2 regions of the Acidaminobacter sp. QWL-03 genome follow, and region 2 is predicted to be linked to the other one. Evidence: riboswitches for the same ligand, from Rfam matches in the RefSeq annotation. Region 2 holds a riboswitch; the other holds the start of a gene.
The links. Region 2 has a riboswitch for FMN ahead of ribD (bifunctional diaminohydroxyphosphoribosylaminopyrimidine deaminase/5-amino-6-(5-phosphoribosylamino)uracil reductase RibD). Riboswitches for the same ligand answer to the same signal wherever they lie in the genome.
Positions count from the first base shown of each region.

Region 1: it holds a riboswitch for FMN, as region 2 does, so the genes downstream of both, AC4PHM_RS15555 (ECF transporter S component) here and ribD (bifunctional diaminohydroxyphosphoribosylaminopyrimidine deaminase/5-amino-6-(5-phosphoribosylamino)uracil reductase RibD) in region 2, are expected to answer to the same signal.

Region 1 is NZ_CM178752.1:3,360,515-3,368,280, reverse strand. Features, by position in the region: gene AC4PHM_RS15560 (BaiN/RdsA family NAD(P)/FAD-dependent oxidoreductase) at 1-784, opposite strand, end outside; gene AC4PHM_RS15555 (ECF transporter S component) at 794-1,393, opposite strand; FMN riboswitch at 1,587-1,701, opposite strand; gene AC4PHM_RS15550 (QueT transporter family protein) at 1,794-2,282, opposite strand; gene AC4PHM_RS15545 (2Fe-2S iron-sulfur cluster-binding protein) at 2,420-2,686, shown strand; gene AC4PHM_RS15540 (carbohydrate-binding domain-containing protein) at 2,840-4,561, opposite strand; gene AC4PHM_RS15535 (DUF4956 domain-containing protein) at 4,591-5,286, opposite strand; gene AC4PHM_RS15530 (polyphosphate polymerase domain-containing protein) at 5,287-6,021, opposite strand; gene AC4PHM_RS15525 (foldase protein PrsA) at 6,292-7,179, opposite strand; gene gap (type I glyceraldehyde-3-phosphate dehydrogenase) at 7,380-7,766, opposite strand, start outside.
Region 2 is NZ_CM178752.1:472,538-480,303, reverse strand. Features, by position in the region: gene AC4PHM_RS02090 (ABC transporter ATP-binding protein) at 1-390, shown strand, start outside; gene AC4PHM_RS02085 (ABC transporter permease) at 377-1,249, shown strand; gene ribH (6,7-dimethyl-8-ribityllumazine synthase) at 1,507-1,971, opposite strand; gene AC4PHM_RS02075 (bifunctional 3,4-dihydroxy-2-butanone-4-phosphate synthase/GTP cyclohydrolase II) at 1,968-3,179, opposite strand; gene AC4PHM_RS02070 (riboflavin synthase) at 3,280-3,924, opposite strand; gene ribD (bifunctional diaminohydroxyphosphoribosylaminopyrimidine deaminase/5-amino-6-(5-phosphoribosylamino)uracil reductase RibD) at 3,957-5,060, opposite strand; FMN riboswitch at 5,231-5,348, opposite strand; gene aroF (3-deoxy-7-phosphoheptulonate synthase) at 5,991-7,091, shown strand; gene AC4PHM_RS02055 (prephenate dehydrogenase/arogenate dehydrogenase family protein) at 7,075-7,766, shown strand, end outside.

The sequences.
Region 1 (7,766 bases), 720 kb from region 2:
CCAGGAGTCCGCCGGCTTTCATCCAGCGGGATCCGTCTAAAATTCCCGGACCGCTGAGGCCTGTATGGGTGAAGAGGAGATCTCCCGTCAACGGACGGACGCCCTCTGAATCCCGATATTTAAACGTCGCTCCCGGGAGCACGACACCTGCGAGCTTGTGCAGAGCACGATCATTGTGATAGACAGGTGCCAGCGCTGGCCGCTGCGGGACTGTCTCCAGTCCAAGGCCGGCTGCCAGTCGAAGTCCGGCGCCGTCAGAACCGGTCATGGGGTAGGAGCTGCCACCGCATGCCAAAAGCACTTTGTGGGCGCGGTAGGTCTGATCCCCGCAGGCGACTTGGAAGCCGCCCTCGACCATCGGCATAATCTTTTCAACGAACTGGTTGAATTCGAAGCGGACGCCACGGCGCTTCGCCTCTTGGAGCAGCGCTTCGACGAGATCCGCAGCAGCAAAGGACGCCGGGAAGACTTTGCCGTCCGGGCGGACGACGCTTGGAAGCCCAAGCGCATCAAAATATTGGATCAAGGCCTCAGCGTCAAGCTTGCCTATGGCATGTCTCACGAAATTCTTCTTGTCGCCGTAGTGGCGGACCATGTCTGCCACGCTTTCGGCATGGGTAAAGTTGCACTGTCCGGCGCCGGAGATCAGCACTTTCCGTCCCGCGCGCGTCCCGCGTTCCAGAACCAGTACGGATGGGGGCGCTGCCGCGTCAGCTGCGCGAGCTGCCGCGAACAAACCTGCGGCGCCCGCGCCTATGACGATCCAGTCATAAGTCAGCGTCATCTGGGGGGACTACCTGCTGGCCCATTTTTGGTCGGAGATATTTTTCAGCACTACAGAAGAGACGCGTTTGTAAACCAAAGCTGTCAGAATACTGATGACAATGCCTTTGATTGCGTTAAAAGGAATGACGACATAGAGAATGTAGGACTTCAGGTCCACGACCAGGGCGTTGACAGCGGCTGCCATGCCTATGATGGCGTCGAGGGGCATAAAGTTCTGATAGAATGGAATCAGAATGTAGTAGTTGGCTATGGCGCCCACCAGCGACATGCTGACTGTGCCGAGGACAAAGCCCGTGATCATGGCCGGCATGGTTTGGCGCTTTCTGTAGATCAGCGCCGCCGGGATGATAAAGGCTGAGCCTACAATAAAGTTAGCGAGCTCGCCGACGCCGCCGGTCGTGGTTCTCATGAGGTGGAGAATGTTCTTGACGAGTTCAACGGCGACGCCTGAAAGCGGTCCGAAAGCGAAGCCCACAATAATACTCGGGATGTCGGAAAGGTCAATTTTCATAAATTCCGGGAAGATGGGAAGTGGGAATTCGAGGAACATAATAATGAAGGACAAGACGCCCATGAGGGCAATGGTAATGGATTTTCTGAGATTCATAGTGGAGACCTCCTGATAGAATTAGTGGGATGTTGGCGGGTGGAATGGCAACGGGTGCTGCAGGTTAAGTGGTGTGTGGCCGGCGCAAGCAAATGAACGATTGCCGCGTAGCTCGGCTTTGACCTTGGTCCAATCACTTTGGGAGAATAAAAAAACCCCGGCAGCAAAAAACTCCAGGGGTCAAAAAACAAAGAAAACTCTTCTTTCATCCAGACTTTAACTGTCGGCTCCAGAATTCAACTGGATCAGCCTTTCGGCTCGCGGGCTATACCGCCGGTAGGGACTTGCACCCTGCCCTGAAGATGTTTGTATTCAGTTCAATATGACTATAACACTAGGAATTCGGCGCGTCAATAGTCAGGTCTTTGTAAACTTTCTCAGCTTGGTCCGCGGTTAAAGTCTATCGCTGGTTGAGTATGTCCATCAACTGCGTATTGTAGAGAATCCCATAGCGGAAGACCAGAACGCCGAGGAGTGATACGACGACAAATTCCCCAAGCGCCACCTGCAGCATGGTGAGAATGAGCGGGAGCTTAAAGACCGCCCAAAGCTCTATGCCGATGATCACGCCATTAAACAGCACCGGCCAAAGGGACGCGGTGAATATATTGTTCGATTTCGACATCATGAACACACTTAGGAAGGTTGCCAGCGTTCCGAAGATCACGTCCACAATGCCCAGAGGACTTGCGAGGTTCGCGAGGAAGCACCCCAGGGTCAGTCCGCCTATATACATTGGGTTGATAAACGCCAGCAGCGTCATGACTTCCGAGATTCTGAACTGCACACCGCCGTAGCTGATTGGTGCCAGGCCTATGGTCAAAGCCGCGTATAGCGCTGCGACAATACCTGTCACAACGATTTTGCGGGCCATACTTCTTCTTTTCATTTTAATCACCTCTTTTTTTACACATATGACCATAGCACAGACCCAGAGGACTGTCAACGAATAGTAGATTAACAAAGGACCTAAACGGGTAAAATTAAATTACGTAGTCTATAAGTCAGTGAAAGGGGCGTTTCATCATGAGTAAACTCAGCTGTGTGCTCAAGTATAAAGACGATAAAGAAAAGGATTTGTTGTCGCTCTCTCAGAAGATGGGGCTCGACATTCCGGATTCCTGCGGAGGCAAGGGCAAGTGCGGCAAATGCACGGTGACGATCCTCTCCGGAGAGGTCAATAAGCCAACCAAAGAAGAAGATAAGAAATTGAAGAAGAAAGATTTGGAGGATGGCGTCAGGCTCGCCTGCCAGGTCATCCCCAAAGGGGATGTGTCGTTTAAGGTGGAGTAGGATGAGACGCTGTAAAAAGAACTTCATAAAAGGAAAGCGCCCGCGGAGGGCGCTTTTTTGTTGGATGTTTGGTTGAAAATCCTCTAATTGCAATGCCTGCGACGACAAGCTCTGGTACCAGTTTGAAACTTGTCCGCGTCACTGACTTGAAACCTAGTTCCCCGGCCGTTTCATCCCTCCTCTCATGCCGCCGCCAGCGCTTGCGCCTTCCTGGACTGCCTGGGTCACCGATCCGGAGATCTCAAAGCTCACCGCCTCCGTTCCACCTGTAAACGCTCCGCCCGTGACCAGGCCATCCGCCTCTTCCCCCGTGGTGCTCCCACCGACATAGACGAGATAAGTCTCACCGGAAACAAACTCAGGGGATGCCACCACCAGCGACGAGAAGGCCTTAACCGGCCTGAAAGCCGCTATAACTTTTCCATCTTCAGCCTCTACCCTGACCAGCGACCCTGCTGCCTGACTCGTCAGGAAGATCTGAACTGAGAGCTCGGTCGAGCTCGCGCTTGGTCCCTGGGCCATTCCGGAGCTGCCCGCCGCGATCAGCAGTCCGCCGCTCTGGATAAAGTCACCGTTGTAGTCCATGGCGCCATTGCCGCTGTTCGTCGGGCCGTGCACCAGCAGAGTGCCGCCGCTCATGGCACCGCTGCCGTTAAGGTCAATGCCGTCGCCCTCCGCATTGACAGAGACAAAGCCGCCCTCGAGGGATAAGCCTTTTTCACCGGAGGTGTTGATGCCATCGTCACTCGAGACAAGGCTGATCTTGCCGCCTTGGATCGTGACCTCCGCACTCTCAAGGCCCTCGTAGCTCTTCAACACCTCAAGGTCGCCGCCCAGGACCAGCACGGAAACATCCGCGTGGATCCCATCGTCGCCGGACTCAATATCGAAGTCGCCGTCTTCAATGACCAGCGCGGTTTCGGCCTGGAGACCATCGGCACCCGACTTGATTTGGAAACGGCCGCCCTCAATCACAATGAAGCCCTTGTCGGCCTCCTCCGCATTACCGGACTGGAAGGCATCCGCACCCGCCAGGATCTCAAACTCGCCGCTGTGAATCGCGATCAAATCCTTGCCACGGAACGCGTCTGACGCTGCCGTTATGTCAAAGACGCCGCCTGTGATCCTGAGGTCATCCTTGCCGACTATGCCATGTTTGGCACTGCCGTTCACCTTCAGGGACCCGCTGCCGTTCAGCGTCAGGTCGCCCTTGCTGTAGATCACGCCATCTGGAACGCTGTCCGCAGCGTCATCCGAGTCTTCTGTCTCTTCAACCGCGGTGTCAGATACCCCTTGAGCCTCCGCTGCAGCCGTCAATGCCGCTGCCATTGTCAAAGTGTTGATCGACCCCTCTGCCAGAGTTATATAAGCTCGGTCCGCTTCCTCAATGAGGATCGCCGGCGCACCCTGATTCGTAATCGTCACGCCGTCCAAAACCAGCCGCACTTCCTCATCATTGCCAACGTTCACGGCTACTTGACCCTGATCAAGCGTGCCGGAAAGGACGTAGGTCCCGGGGGCACTGATCCTCAGCGTGCTGCCCTCCGCGACTGCGCCCTGGCCCTCCACGGTAATGCTGCTGCCATCCAGAGCGACTTTAGTCGCGCTGGCTGCCTCCCAGGTCGTCAGAAAATCTTCCTCGTCAAATTCGAAACCTTGGGCGGCAAGCACTGCCGCGCCAGTGTCCTGTGCTTCCAGTCCCGTCGCGGCAACCTCGGTTTCTGTGACCCGAGTCCCTGACGCCGCCTGGGTTACAGACTGCATCTGACCGCAACCGGTCAGCATCCCCAGCGTCAGCACACCCGCCAGCGCCAGGGCTATGAGTTTGGTCCTGAATTTTCTCATCGAAGTGATCTTTTTTAATAGTGGGTTCATGGCGGACTCATCCTCTCAAATGGGTTGTTTTAAAGTTCGGCGTTCTGGGAAGATACCCGCCCGTACGAAATGGAAAGGTTGCCGTTTCGGCATCTGAGCTCGTCCATAAACGCCTTCTCTGTGCCGGCCTCCCTCATAAAAATATGGTACTTGAGCTCATATAGGCTGCCCATGTTGGTGGTTTTTACCTGGATCAGCTCAGCTTTTTTCGTGTATTTATTGAACAGGTCGTCGAAAACGCCGTTGTAGTCCAGGTTTTCCGGTATGGTGATCTTCAGCTCCTTCTCCCGCTGCTCCAGGGGCTGTTCCCCGAAGCGAAAGACCGTTAAAAGCATAGACGCGCAGCCGATGATCACAAGAAACATCATCGCCACCCAAACATACCCCATGCCCGTCGTGAGTCCTATGGCCATGGCCAGGAAGATGTTGCTGATCTCTCTGGCGCTGCCGGGAATGGATCTGAATCGCACCAGGCTGAACGCCCCCATCACCGCGACACCGGCGCCGACGTTGCCATTGACCATCATGATAACGATCTGGATCATGGCCGGCAGCAGCACAAGACTGACAGCAAAGCTTTTGCTGTAAGTATTCCTGAACATGTAGATCCCCGCGACACCCAGCCCCAGCAGCAGTGACGCCAACGTGGCGATGATCAGACTTTCTATGGTTAACGACGTCGTGGCCGCCGCTGCTGACGCTGTCGAGAATAAACTGTTAAGCACTTAGACCGCCTCCCTGATGCACTTAGATAACATTTCATCGATTAGATGTTCTTTGTAGCAGACCCCGTATTTTGAGAAGGATGCCGGATAGAGTTCAAGTTCAGACAGCATTCTGCTCATCCAGAGCGGCATGGCGCCGGGAATCTTGATCTCCATGAGCACTTGTCCGCTTTCAAGAAGCGTACGCCCCCAGTCCCCAAAGGACAGATCGAGGTTTGTCTCGCGAAAGCGAATCCCCTGATCAAAAGTCACTCTCAGGTTGGGATCCTCGTCACCGAAGTAGGCACAGCGCTCGTAGGCAATGAAGATCTTTGGCATCGTATGGTACATGTTCTGGAACCAGTCGATTTCACTTAGGACGTGGCTGTCCGTTTCCGGGTGTTTGCCGGTTTCGAGATAATCGGCAGCCTCTCTTAATGAAACGCTCACGCGCCTTTTGTAAACGACCCCTTTATACTTCTTTTTGAGCTCAATGAAGACCTTGTCGTCCGCGCCGGGAACGCCGTAGCTGCGAAGCCTGAGCTTTTCTTTATAGACCGGTTTTTCGATAGACGTCCGGATCAAATCATACTGCGGTGTATCAAAGTATAGATTGCAGATCGTATGCATCCCATAGTCATCCTGGATCATTTTTGTCTGAAGCAAGGGAAGCAGGCGGTCATACTGGTCGCGGCTGAGCAGATATTTCTTCTCATAGCGCTTGAATACGGTTTGCGGCTTTGCGCTTTGGATCATTTGAATCACCTCTTGACAGAATAGAGTGTGCCTCTCTCTTATGAGTTCATCATAGCCCACCAACCTGAAAGGAGCCTTAAAAGGCGGGAAGAATTTGCGAAACGAAAGCAGGGAAGTGGAAGAAGGTGTCTGAAGGAAGAAGGTGTCAGACACCGCCTTCCATCATGAAGTGGAAAAAGGTGTCTGACACCTTCTTCCACTTCTGCATCAATAGGCTCATAAAAAAAAAAGCCCTCCAACCGGAAGGCTTAATTTTACATCTTGTGTGAACTATAAAGTAATGTTGATGTCGTACTCTTTGTATTTCTCGTCCAGCCAAGTCGTGACCTGGGACTGAATCTTCTGGTCGAGGAGCACGTCGCGGACTTCTTCCTTCTTGCTGTCCAGCGTTGCTTCAACCGCTTCCTTCTTCTCATCCACGATCAGCAAGTGGAAGCCAAAATCCGTCTCAACCGGACCGACGACTTTGCCAATTTCAGCGCCAAATGCCGCGTCTTCGAAAGCCGGCACCATCTGTCCTCTGCCGAAGAAGCCGAGCTGCCCGCCGTTGTCCTTGTTGGAAGTGTCAACAGAATACTCTTTCGCGAGCGCCGCGAAATCGTCGCCAGCATTCAGCTTGCCGAGCACTTCGTTGGCGACTTCAACAGTCTCAACCAGAATGTGTCGCGCGCTGACCTGCTCCTGCTGGTCAAAAGATGCCTTGTTCGCTGTAAAGTACTCAGAAATCTCCGCATCCGTGATCTCAATGGTAGGCTCCAGAATCTTCTTGATCTTGAGGTTCGTCTCAATATTGCCCCTGAGGTAATCCATGTCAAAGCCGCTGGAAGCCAGCGCGCTCTCGAGAGCCTCTTTGCCGCCGTACATTTCCTCATAGGACGCGATCTCTTCGTCGATTTCCGCCGCTTCAACTGTGACGTTGTTTTTCTTTGCCTCGAGTTCAATGATCTTCTCTGAAACCAATGTGTCAATCGCTTGCTGACCGCTCTGCTTGACCATGTAGTCATACAGTTCGTCCTTGGTGATCTTCTCCGAACCCACTGTCGCCACTGTGTTCCCGCTGCCTGCCGTTCTGAAAGCACCCGCTCCAATGTAAACGCTGCCCGCGAGCATCGTAATAATCACTACGACGACCATGATAACTCTGAAATTGCTCTTCACTCTAAACTAGCCCCTTTCAATTTTTCTACTGCCGATGGTTTATAGCGCTCAGCAGACCTTTTCTCTACATTTTAGAATACCATCCTTAATTGAACCTGAAAAGAAAAATAAAAAGACATTTTAGCGACAAAGCATCTATGACTTGAAAAAGAAGAAACTCGGTGTCAGACACCGAGTTTCTTCTTTTTTCTACCATTCGATTATGACGCTCTTGAATTCGTGCTCGCAGCAACTGCATCCTTCAATTTTCTGTTCTCTTTTGTAATTTCAAGAACCGTATGGTCAACGGCATTCATATGGCAGATCAAATCGACAATTTTATTGGAGTAACCCCATTCATTGTCATACCAGGAAACCAATTTGACAAAGTGCTCGTTCAGGCTGATACCTGCGTTGGCATCAAAGACAGATACACGGGATTCACCGAGAAAATCCGTTGAGACAACAGCGTCTTCCGTGTAACCGAGGATCCCCTTCAGTTCGTTTTCTGACGCGCTTTTAACGACTCGTTTGATTTCCTCATAAGTCGCCGGCTTCTCAAGTCGGCAGGTCAGGTCTACCACAGAAACGTTGACCGTAGGCACCCT
Region 2 (7,766 bases):
GAGGAGTTAGGTCTGGAAAGCCTCGGACACCGGCTCCCCGGGGAACTGAGCGGGGGTCAGAAGCAGAGGGTGGCCATCGGCCGGACTTTGGTTCTGGAGCCGGACGTGCTGCTCATGGACGAAGCGTCCTCGGCGCTGGACGCCATGACCAAGGAAATGATCCAGAATCTGGTGCTGCGGCTGCACCGGGAGAGGCGGTTTACCCTCGTGCTGGTGACCCACAACATTGAGGAAGCGGTGTTCCTGGGGCAGCGCATCCTGGTGATGTCTGGTGGTCGCGTTCAGGAACAAATTGAGAATCCCTATTTTGGAGAGGTGGACTTCAGGGATCATCCGTCTTTTTTTGAGATGTGCCTGAAGATTCGGAGGCGGTTGTATGACCAGGCTTAAGGGCGAAATGCAGCGGCTTGACGGCGATTTGGCTCAGAACCGGGTCAGAACTCAGCTCGATGATAAGAGCCATAAGCGTTTTCGCTTAAGTGCCAGCTTAGGCGGGCGTTGGCTTCAGACCCTCTACGGCATGCTGGCGATCCTTCTCTTTTGGTATATCATGCACATTGCAGTGGGCTCAGCGGCCATTCCGGCACCTCATACGTCGATTCTGCATTTTTTCAGGATTTTTCCCGGAGAACTGAGCCGTCACCTGCTGGTCAGCCTCGGGCGGATTTCTGTGGCACTGGTGGTCTCCTTGGTGCTTGGCGGCGCCATAGGACTTTGGATGGGGTTCAGCGAACAGGCGGACCGTTGGCTCAGCCCCGTGGTTTATTTGCTGTACCCGTTGCCCAAAATCGCTTTTCTGCCTGTGCTGATGATATTGTTCGGGCTTGGAGAAACCTCGAAGATCGTGCTGATTATCATCATTATTATTTTTCAGATCCTGGTGGCGGCCAGGGACGGCGTGCGGGAGATTCCCAAAGAACTGTACTTTTCTGTGCTGTCTTTGGGAATTGACCGAGGCGGGCTGTACCGGCACCTGATCCTGCCGGCGACGCTGCCCAAAATTATGACGGCCCTGCGCATTTGTGTGGGGGTCAGCATTTCCATTTTATTCTTTGGGGAGAATTACGCGACGACCTACGGCATAGGCTATTTCATCATGAACAGTTGGCTCATGGCCGACTACGTGGAAATGTTCAGCGGGATTCTGGCACTGAGCTTGATGGGCTTTTTGCTGTTCAAAGGCATCGATCTCCTGGAGGCTCGTTGGTGTAAGTGGACGCGATTGGGTAAAAGCGGTGCGAGGCTATAGAATTTTGTAATTATAAAACACATAAAAACAGGCTCATCCCTACCCCAAGACAGCTTAGAGGTGCGGATGAGCCTGTATTCTTTTTTTATACTTTAATCTTTTTTGTCGAAAATCTCGAAATCCATTGCGGCTCAAGCTCTCCCGGGTTTACTGAACACTTAAGCTCTGGCACCGGTTTGAAACCTGTCCGCGTCACCAAACTGAAACCTGTCCGCGTCACCAGTTCTGAATCTATCCGCGTCACCAAACTGAAATTTCTAATTCAGCTGCTCAATCAAATTAACCATCTCAATTGCCGTAACAGCAGCATCAAAGCCCTTATTGCCCGCTTTGGTGCCGGCGCGCTCGATAGCCTGCTCAATGGTGTCTGTTGTCAGAACCCCAAAGATTACCGGAATCCCAGTGTCCAGAGACACATGCGCGACGCCCTTGGTGACTTCGCTGGAAACGTAGTCAAAGTGTGGCGTGGAACCCCTGATCACCGCGCCCAGGCAAATCACAGCGTCATAACGGCCGCTTGAAGCCATTTTCTTCGCGATCAAGGGAATCTCGAACGCCCCAGGTACCCAGGCAATCTCAACCTGATCCTCAGAAGCGCCATGACGCTTCAGCGCATCCAGAGCGCCACCCAGAAGCTTGCCGCCAATAAACTCATTGAAACGACCCACAATGATCCCATACCGCTGCTTGTCCGATACTAATTTACCCTCATAAACCTTCATTTCTTTTCCTCCTCAAAGTTAAGCTCATGGCCCATTTTTTCTTTTTTAGTCTTCAGATAAAATTCATTCCGCTCATTATGATTGAGCTGGATATGCACACGCTCCACGATTTCCAGCCCATAGCCGGAAAGTCCTGTAATCTTCTGTGGGTTATTGGTCATCAGCCGGATCTTGTGAAGCCCAAGCTCCATCAGGATCTGCGCTCCAATGCCATAATCCCTGAGGTCATCCTCAAAACCCAGCATCCGGTTGGCCTGCACCGTATCATACCCCTGGTCCTGGAGCGCGTAGGCCTTGATCTTATTAATGAGGCCAATGCCGCGACCCTCCTGGCGCATGTACAGCAGCACCCCTCGACCCTCTTCCTCGATGCGCTTCATAGCTTCGGCATATTGCTCGCCACAGTCACAGCGCAGAGACCCAAAGGCATCCCCAGTCAGGCACTCCGAATGGACTCGAACCAGCACCGGTTCGTCCGTCGCCACATCCCCTTTGACCAGCGCCACATGATGCTCGCCATTCAAGCGGTTGATAAATCCAATCATCCTGAAATCGCCATACTTCGTCGGCATGTCCGACTCCGCCACCCGCTCCACCAAAACCTCCGACTTGCGGCGGAAGCGAATCAGTTCCTCAATCGTAATCATCTTGAGGCCATGCTTTCTGGAGTACTCAATCAGCTCCGGCACGCGGGCCATAGTCCCGTCGTCATTCATGATCTCACAGATGACGCCCGCCGGCTTAAAGCCCGCCAGCTTCGCCAGATCGACGGCGGCCTCCGTATGGCCGGCCCGTCGCAGCACGCCGCCCTCCTTGGCCACCAGCGGAAAGATGTGCCCCGGCCGCATGAAATCCACCGGCTTCGCGTCCTCCTCCAGAAGGTGCTGAATCGTCATAGCCCGCTCCCCGGCAGAAATGCCCGTGGTGCAGCGCATGGAGTCCACCGACACCGTAAATGCCGTCTGTTTCGGATCTGTGTTTCGGTCGATCATGTCATAAATGCCCAGCGCGTTCAGGCGCTCCCTGAGCATGGGCACGCAAATCAGTCCCCGCCCGTGCTTGGCCATGAAGTTGATGGCCTCCGGCGTCGCCTTTTCGGCGGCCATGAGCAGATCCCCTTCGTTTTCCCTGTCCTCATCGTCCACTACGACGATCATTTCCCCGGCCTTCAAGGCCTCTATTGCTTCTTCAATTGAACAAAATCCCATTGGTAGGACACCTCCCGTTTTCAATCGGTTATAAAACTAAGACATTTTTTTGCCGATGGTCACTTAACTGCCACCATCGGCCAAAGCTTCTATAAAGATGCTAGGCAAATCCATTCTCTTTCAGAAAATCCATGGTCATTGGACTCTTCTTCTCCGGCGCGAACTGCAGCAGCCTTTCAACGTATTTACCCACCAGATCGCACTCAAGGTTCACCTCGTCGCCAACCCGCTTCCGCAGGAGGATTGTCTCATCCTTGGTCACCGGAATGATCGACACGCTGAACGCCACGCCCTCAAGCTGCGCCACCGTCAGGCTGGTGCCGTCCATGGCTATGGACCCCTTTTGAATGATGTAGCGCAGCAGCGCTTCAGGCGGCTCCACCGTCATCCAGGTGGCGTTGCCCTCCTGCCGCAGCGCCCGAATCACGCCCACACCGTCAATGTGCCCGGAGACCATATGCCCGCCGAAGCGGCCGTTTGCGCTCATGGCCCGCTCCAGGTTCACCGGGCTCCCCTTTTTCAGCGCACCAAGGTTCGAATATCGCAGCGTCTCCGGCATAACATCCGCCGTAAACGTGTCCTTCGTGAAGCGCACCACCGTCAGGCACACACCGTTGGTGCTGATGCTGTCCCCATTTCTCACGTCCCCGAGCACCTTTGACGCCCGCACGGTCAGCTGCGCTGCCGGCCCCGACCGTTCAATCCCTTCGACAACGCCTATCTCTTCAATGATGCCAGTAAACATCTTCCATTACCCCTTTTTGTTTTTGCCGATGGTCACTCAATCCACGCCTCCACCAGCAGGTCGTCACCCATTTCGACTGCCTTCATCCCTTTCAGGCGAACCGCACTCTCGAGAGCCTCTATACCGCTGCCGCCCACCGGGGTCGGTGCATTCTGCCCTCCCAGAATCTTGGGCGCTATAAACATCAGAACTTTGTCCACGATTTTGCTTTCCAGCGCTGAGGCATTCAGCGTCGCGCCACCTTCCAGAAGCAGACTGTCAATGCCCTGCTCGCCCAGGACAAACATGAGATAATCCAGATCGACTTTACCGTCTTTTTGAGGTGCAATGATCAGCTTCACATTGGGCATGGCCTGCAGCGCAGTGGCTTTGGCCGGGTCCGCGAGATCCGTTGTGGCGATCAGGGTTGGCGCCTCTGAGTCAAGATGAAGTATTTTCGCGTTCAGGGGGATCTTCAAGGTCGAGTCGACGACGACCCGCACCGGATCCCTGCCCTCGCTTTTTTCCAGCCGCGTGGTCAGCATAGGGTCATCCTTCAGCACCGTGCCAATGCCCACCATAATGCCCTTTAGTTCATGTCTCAGCTGATGAACGTAAGCCCTGGCGGCTTCCGACGTGATCCACTTGGATTCACCTGTGACCGTGGCAATTTTCCCATCCAGGGTCATGGCAGCCTTCATGACGCAGAAAGGCTTTTTAGTGGTGATGTATTTGATGAAGACTTCATTGAGGGCTTTGGCTTCGTTTTCCAGGAGTCCAACTTCGACCTCGATGCCCTGCTTCCTCAGCATTTGAATGCCTCTTCCGGCGACGAGGGGATTTGGATCCTCCATGGCAATGTAGACTTTAGTGAAACGGTTCTCAATGAGCTTTAAGGCACAAGGCGGCGTTTTGCCATAATGGGAGCACGGTTCCAAAGTGACATAAATCTCAGCGCCTTCTACCGACTCGGACGCATTCTCAATGGCGTTCACCTCGGCGTGAGGTCCGCCATAGTTCGCATGGTAGCCTTCACCAATGACCCGGCCCTCTTTAACGATGACCGCTCCTACCAAAGGATTTGGACTGGTCTTTCCTGAGCCGAGTTTAGCCAGTTCCAGCGCGCGCTGCATGTGTTGAATGTGATAGGCGTTCATCCATGGTCCCTCCTCTTCTGATGAAAGGAAATTGGGGTCGATAGGCGCTTGCCGCAGATACCAATTTCCTTCCTTTTTTTTAAAAATAAAAAACCCTGAAGCGTCGTTCTTCAGGGTTTGACCATACAGCTTTGATCCAGGGTGCGCAGAAAAAGCACCATAGATAAAAAACCAATCTTCTTCCATCCAGACTTTACTGTCGGTTCTGGAATTGCACCAGATCAACCGCGGGAGCGGCTCGTGGACTGTACCACCGGTCGGGAATTTCACCCTGCCCTGAAGATGTTATGAAATTACTATTATGATAATATGAATCCAGCGCCATGTCAAACCTTTATCTGGTTCGAATTTGATTTCACGAACATTAACAAGTCAGTGCGGGCACATTGTTCTTACATAAATACTTTATAAAATTTTATGGTACATTCCCCGCCTCATTTGCGAAAGCTTTGGCTTTTTTTCAGGAATTTTCTGAATTCGTGTTGACATCTGTTTCGTCAGGGTTTACACTGAGAAAAATTATTCAAAGGCGCGGCCGGTTTTTGCAAAGGCAAACGGACGCCTCAATCAATTCAAGGAATGGGTGGTTTGAGATGACACTGGTCCAACGTACGCTTAAACTGACAGCTGAATATTTTGGTTACTTTAGCTGGAGCTTTTACTTTTATGGCTTCGGCTTTTTGGCGTACGGCAAATCGGATAGAACCTCAAATTGCTTAAAGATCGGACTAAGGGCTGTGGCCTGATGTGCCGGCGAGTGACTTAGACCTGGATTGGACAGGGCGTCTCTTTAAGTAAAGAGGCGCTCTGTTTTTTTATACTCGAAAGGAGGTGGTGGCATGAGCGAGGATGGCTTTTATGGTTATTGGGGCTTAAACCTGACCATCGGCAAAAACAAAAAAACTTATAAAACCTTAGGAGGCCAATATTATGATTATCACGCTCAAAACGACCACCACTCACGAAGAATGCGAACACATTATGGACGTCATCCGGCAGTACGGATTAGAAGTTGAACTCGCACAGCGCGGCAATGACAGAGAGCTCCGACTCACAGGCGACATAAACCGCCTGGACTTCTCGGTGATCTCCTTCCACCCCCATGTCAAAGACATGAAGCGCATCAAATCGTCTTACAAGCTGGCCAGCAGGGAATTTCACCCGGAGGACACGGTGGTTGAGGTTGGCGGACTTCGCATAGGCGGCGGTGAATTGACCGTCATGGCCGGGCCCTGTTCCATTGAGAGCCGGGAACAGATTGATATCATTGCTGGCGCGGTTCGAAATGCTGGCACCGCGATCCTGAGAGGCGGCGCGTTCAAGCCCCGCACCTCCCCTTACAGCTTCCAGGGCCTTGGCGAACTGGGGCTTAAGCTGATGAAGGACGCAGGGGCGGCGAACGGCATGCCCATCGTCACCGAAGTTATGTGCACGGAGGAGTTTGATCTGGTCGAGGCTTACACGGACATTCTGCAGATTGGCGCCAGGAACATGCAGAACTTCTCCCTCCTGAAGCGTGCCGGGCGTTCTAAGAAGCCGGTGCTGCTCAAGCGCGGCATGTCGTCAACTATCGAGGACCTCCTCATGAGCGCGGAATACATATTGGCAAATGGCAATCCAAACGTGATTTTGTGCGAGCGCGGCATCCGGACCTTTGAGCCGCACATGCGCAACACTCTGGACCTGTCCGTGGTCACGGCCATCAAGACCCTGAGCCACCTTCCAATTATTGTGGATCCGAGCCACGCCACAGGGCGGCGTGACATGGTGGGGCCGCTGTCTAAGGCTGCTGTCGCAGTAGGTGCCGATGGTCTCATGATCGAAGTCCATCACGAGCCGGAAAAAGCCCTTTCCGACGGACCGCAGTCTCTCCGGCCGCGGGAGTTCGAAATCCTGATGCACCAGCTCAATCAGATTCACAATCTATGCAGACTGCAGGATCAGATCTACAATGAGAAGGAAGAAGTCAAGGAAGTCAAATTGATAAAACTTGAGGAAACGGTGGGGTTACGACATGCGAACATCGGATAGTGATGAGGTTCCGTTTTTTAATAGCATCAGCATTGTGGGCCTGGGGCTGATTGGCGGGTCTCTCGCCAAGGCGCTTCGTCTCAAAGGGTTTCTGGGGGAATTGAACGGTTTTGATCCGGATCCCCAGACCCTGGTCCAGGCGAGGCAGTCAGGCTTGTTTTCGACAGTGGCGGCTGCACCATCAAAGATCGGTGCCGACTTAGAAAACGCCGGCAATGCAACCTCCGAACTCATCGTCATAGCAGTCCCTCTGGGCAAAGTCAGGGAAGCCATGGTCAGTGCTTTGCCGCTGATCGGCTCCGGTACTGTGGTCATGGACGTGGGCAGCGTTAAAGGCACCGTTCACGAAACGGCTGTGGATATCCTGACCGGGACAGGCGCCATCTTCGTGGGCGGCCACCCTATGGCGGGCTCTGAAAAAGGCGGTTTCAATGCCGGATCGCCTATATTGTTTGAAAACGCTTACTTTTTCCTGACACCGGATACGCATTTTGAGGGTCTGGTTCGCGGGGTACAGCCGGTGGATCTGCTGAAGCAGATGATCTTGAAGCTGGGCGCACTTCCGGTGATTACCGAACCAAAGGCACACGACGCTCTAACGGCGCGACTCAGCCACCTGCCGCATCTCACCGCTTCTATCCTGGTTGAAGTCTTTGCCGCCTCCCTGCCGACGGA